Regions from separate parts of the Brevibacillus sp. MER 51 genome, predicted to be linked through region 2. Evidence: predicted binding sites of a transcription regulator. Region 2 holds the regulator's gene; the other holds the start of a gene.
The links. The regulator NrdR, encoded in region 2, represses ribonucleotide reductase genes. The targets are predictions, from matches to a motif close to AACACNATATATNGTGTT.
Positions count from the first base shown of each region.

Region 1 (2,476 bases), on a different contig from region 2:
GCTGGAGATGTCTGTTCAAGAGGCGCTTGATGCAGGCTTCGTTCGTCATGGCGATCTCGTTGTGATCACAGCAGGCGTGCCTGTGCGTGAGGTTGGGACAACGAATCTGATGAAAATCCACGTCATTGGGGATGTGGTAGCAAAAGGACAAGGAATCGGCCGAAAAGTTGTCACCAACAAGGTAGTGATTGCCAGATCCGCTGAAGAGGCGCTGGCAAAGGTAGAAGAAGGTGCAATCCTGGTTACCATCGGTACCGACTCCGATATGATTGAAGCGTTTGGCAAGGCTGGAGCGGTGATTTGCGAAGAGGGAGGACTTACTTCTCACGCAGCCATTGTAGGCCTGAATCTCGGCATTCCAGTCATCGTAGGTGTGCAGTTTGCTACGGATGTATTGAAGGACGGGCAAATCGTAACGGTGGATTCTGAACGTGGGCATATTTATTCAGGACATGCCCGGATTCTGTAGGTAATACTATTCATCTTTAATGAAGAATGCCTCTGAAGGGTGACCAAGTGTCACCTTTTTTGGCTTGGTGGAAAAAGGATTAGCCGACGAACTGCTTGATAAGTTTTACCAGATAACGGCGATTATTAGGTGATGCAAAGCGAGTGGGAATCTGTTAAAATCGGTCGGTGGCTTTGTGCCAGAACGGATGAAATCCATACGTTCGGGGTTTCCAAATCATGACAGAATGGGTGTTGTAGGGCTCGTTCTCAGGAAAAGGCTGAACGTAAAATGGTCCTTTTGTATGTCCAATGTTCGGGATTTTGTGTCAAGTGTTTTTTTAGGGTGAACACAACATCTAGTATTGTCGAAAATTATTTTGCACAATATATAGGTGAAACTATTGAGTTTTACAGATAAAGATAGTTAAACTAGAGAGGAAAGATTCGAAGGAGGAACGTTATGCTGGCGACCGAAACCGTATCCCGAACTCAATTTTTGCGGGATGAATTCTTAAATCAATATCCTGATTTTCCGAACCATATGAGTCCTCTTGGACAATTTGTTTACTACCGTACTTATTCTCGCTTTGTACCGGAAAAAGGAAGACGGGAAACGTGGAAAGAAACTTGCCGCCGATCGGTGGATTACAATATTAAGCTGGCTTATCAGCATTTGAACAAAATCGGAATGTATGCCGATTCCCGCGCAATGGAAAAAGAGGCAGAAGGATTGTTTGACAACATGTTCAACCTTCGCCAGTTTTTGTCCGGCCGTACCTTGTGGGTTGGCGGTGCAGACAACGGCGTAGCGGATTTGTATCCGTTGGCGAACTTCAACTGCTCCTTCCTGAACATCAAGTCTTGGGATGACTTGGGCGATTTGTTCTACCTTCTCTTGGTAGGAACTGGCGTAGGCTTCAAATGCACGAAGGAAATGGCTGCTGGACTGGGCCCGATTCGCACGAATGTCTCGCTGCTTTCTTCTGAATACAGACCGCTGCCAAAGCATCAACGCCTGGAGCGCTCTGAGCTGAACGTTTTGGATAACGGCTTTGCCAAAATTTATGTGGGAGACAGTAAAGAAGGCTGGGTAGAATCCCTCCGTCTCTACCTGCAAATTTTGACAGATTCCACTTACGAGCACATTCACACCGTGAAAATCTCTTATAACAGCGTGCGTCCGAAAGGCGAGCGACTGAAGCGTTTTGGCGGTACAGCTAGTGGTCATGAGCCGCTTCGCGAAATGTTTGAAGGAATCGATAAAGTGTTGAAAAACCAAATCGACCAGCATTTGGCACCAATCGAGAGTGATGAAAAAGGATACGGTAAAATCCGTCCGATACATATTCTCGACATTGGAAACCTCATCGGAGCAAACGTTGTAGTAGGTGGCGTGCGCCGTACAGCGGAAATTTTCCTGTTTGATCACGATGACTACGAGTGCATGCTGGCGAAATACGGCATCAATGGTTTCTGGACGGAGGATCAGCTGAACCATCACCGTCGTGTAGGCGAGCTGTTGGGAGAGCACAAGCCTGTATGGTTTGACAGCATCCAAAACGTAGGAGACGGACGTTTTGGTCTGGATCACCGCCGTATGTCCAACAACTCCATCGCCTTTACCAAACAACCAACTAAGCCATTCTTGAACCTCGTGTTCACTTTGATGCAATTGGAAGGCGAACCAGGCTTCATCAACCTGGAAGAAGCAAACCGTCGCCGCCCAAATGCAGAGGGCTTGAACCCTTGTGCAGAAATCCTGCTCGATTCTTATGGCGTCTGCAACCTGACGACAGTCAATCTGGTTGAATTCGTGAAGGATCGCGGGGATGGCTCCAAGTATCTGGATCTCGATGGCTTGCTGGAAGCTCAGCGCAAATCTGCTCGTGCCGGTCTGCGCATGACGCTGGTTACGTTGGAGCTGCCGCATTGGGATACCGTTCAACAGCGTGACCGCTTGCTCGGAACTTCTCTTACTGGTGTGAAGGATGCGCTGGCATCCCTTGGCTATACAGAAGAGCAAGAG
Region 1 covers NZ_JAMAUS010000016.1:99,097-101,572, forward strand. The annotation lists gene pyk (pyruvate kinase) at 1-469, shown strand, start outside; gene nrdJ (ribonucleoside-triphosphate reductase, adenosylcobalamin-dependent) at 911-2,476, shown strand, end outside.
Region 1: nrdJ (ribonucleoside-triphosphate reductase, adenosylcobalamin-dependent) is a predicted target of NrdR. The motif match lies at 797-814, and genes of this name have one in related genera.

Region 2 (2,476 bases):
AGCAGCAGCGCATTGACGACTTCCGGCTGCATCCCATCCGCAAATACAAGCGTCTCAGCCCGCTCCAAAAACACCTTGCTGATTCTGCCACCGACGACCTTTTCCAACAGGGTCACCGGAGATAACTGGCGGCAAGCACGGATAAAGGCTTCGCTCCCAGGCTCAGGCAAGCGACCGGGTCCCCATCCATCCTCTGCCGTGTCAGTTGCAGGCGCAGTCCGGTATAGCTTGTCTTCTGTGTAGCGTTGAACCAAACGCTTGCGTAAAACTTCTCCGTCCAAACTCCGATCCGATTTGTACAGCGTCCAATCACGCAGCTCCTGCCCCATCCCCCAGCTGTCTAGTTGATAGAAGTGGCACAGCGAGAACAAAAGCTCCATGCTTTTGCCTTCCAATACTTTGACCGAGTCGGCATTATCCGGCAAGTACAGGCGCAAGGACGACACACTCAGCGAATGGTTGACTTGTGCCTCGTAGCCAGATTTCATCGGCGCTTGCGGGAAGTTGGTGTCCATCTCGGTTAAAAACTGATCCCGCTCCGAACCTTTTTTCACTTCCAGCTCCGATGGTTTCAACGACTGGAACACATCATGGAAGTCTTTCGTGACGTTTTCCACAATAGAGTATTCTTGATCCAACTGACTGCCAAGCGTATCTGCATAATGCTGGCGCAGTTGCGAATAGCGAACGTTTTCGATTTTATTTAGCAACATCAGCGACAGGACATAGTCTGCAAAAAACTCAGCCGGACTAAGCGGCGGTTTGATCAAATACTCGTAATAATAGTCTCGCTGCTGATTTTCCCTGCGGCGTACCTCGACTAGCCCGATTGCCTCCAGACGTTCACGCGCATCCAATAGCCGATCCAGAGAAAGCGAAGTCGTCAGCATCAAACTGCGATGGGTCCCCTCCGAGGAGGCTCCGCTCACCTCCTGCACGCCATGGACGAGCAGTTGATAGAGAGCGTACGATTCGACACCGATGATCGGCAAGTATAGCTGCGTAACAAAGCCCATTTCGGCAAAGCCAATCGGTCTTGCCATCCGCACCAGATAACGATCCTTCGGCAACAACTCGTTCCAAACTAAACGACGCATCAGATCTTTCCTTCCTGACAAAATTCGATTCTTTTATTATAGCATGACTACCCATTCATTCACGGAAAAATGAGTTGGAAAACCAAAGAAGCCCTGGCGGATCGGCCGCAAGAGCGAGAGAGAAGTTGCCAGTCTGGCAGAAAAAGCTTATCTATTCTTTTGGAAACGAGCTGTTGCGCGCTTGAGCCAATAGCTCCTCCAGCTCTTTCATAAATACATTGATATCTTTGAATTGGCGGTATACGGAGGCGAAGCGCACATAGGCAACCTCATCGACATGGTACAAACGCTCCATGACCTTCTCCCCAACGTCATTGCTCGGGATCTCTGCCTGTCCACAGCTGCGCAATTCTTTTTCAATATCGTTCACTACATTTTCAAGCACTTCCAACGGTACGGGACGCTTTTCGCAAGCGCGCACCAACCCGCGCAATATCTTGTCTCGACTGAATTCCTCGCGTGTTCCGTCCTTTTTCACAATTAACAAAGGTGTTTCTTCTACCATTTCAAAGGTAGTAAACCGGCGTTCGCAGGCTTCGCACTCGCGGCGACGACGAATGGATTTATTATGATTGAAAGGACGTGAATCCAGGACTCTAGTCCCATTATATTCGCAAAATGGACAACGCATATCAGAATCAACTCCAATACTGACAATACTTGTCTACAGTGTCCCTCATATTCCTGTCAGAAGTCAAGTCAATCCTTGTACCTATTTAAAGCATAAGTCGAATGGAGTACAATTATGGTACTGTTGGAGGGATAGTCATGCGTTTAGTATCTTTAAAACACCTACAGCCTGGAATGAAATTGGGACGTACAGTCTTCACTGAAGATGGAAAGGTGCTGCTTGGAACCGGTATGCAATTAACGGAACGACTCATTTCCGGATTAGAGCGAGCTGGTGTTGATTCGGTGTATATCGATGATCCCCGTACCAATGACATCGTTGTGGAAGAAGTGATTCGCCCACAAACCAGACAAATAGCTGTGGAAGCCATCGAGAAGACGATCAAGCAAATTACAAACTCAAACAAGCTGGCCCGGAAAATTTCCTTAAAAGAAATGGGCCTTCATTTTCAGCGTGCCTTTAGCTCAATTTTGGACGACCTGATGCAAAACAAGCAAATGGTTGGACATTTGACGACGATCTCTTCTCATTCACCATCCTTATACCATCACTCCGTGAATGTGGCCGTGCTGGCGACTGCTGTAGGCATGTCTCTGGGCTACAATCGCACACAGCTCATAAACCTGGGGATAGGCGCCATGCTGCACGATATCGGCAAAGTAAGCCTGCCTGAAGAGCTGTTGCAAAAAACAGAGCGTTGGACAGACGAAGAGAAGGAAATCGCCAAACAACACACGATGCTTGGCTT
Region 2 covers NZ_JAMAUS010000024.1:20,211-22,686, reverse strand. The annotation lists gene M3630_RS28550 (replication initiation and membrane attachment family protein) at 1-1,097, opposite strand, end outside; gene nrdR (transcriptional regulator NrdR) at 1,249-1,728, opposite strand; gene M3630_RS28540 (HD-GYP domain-containing protein) at 1,866-2,476, shown strand, end outside.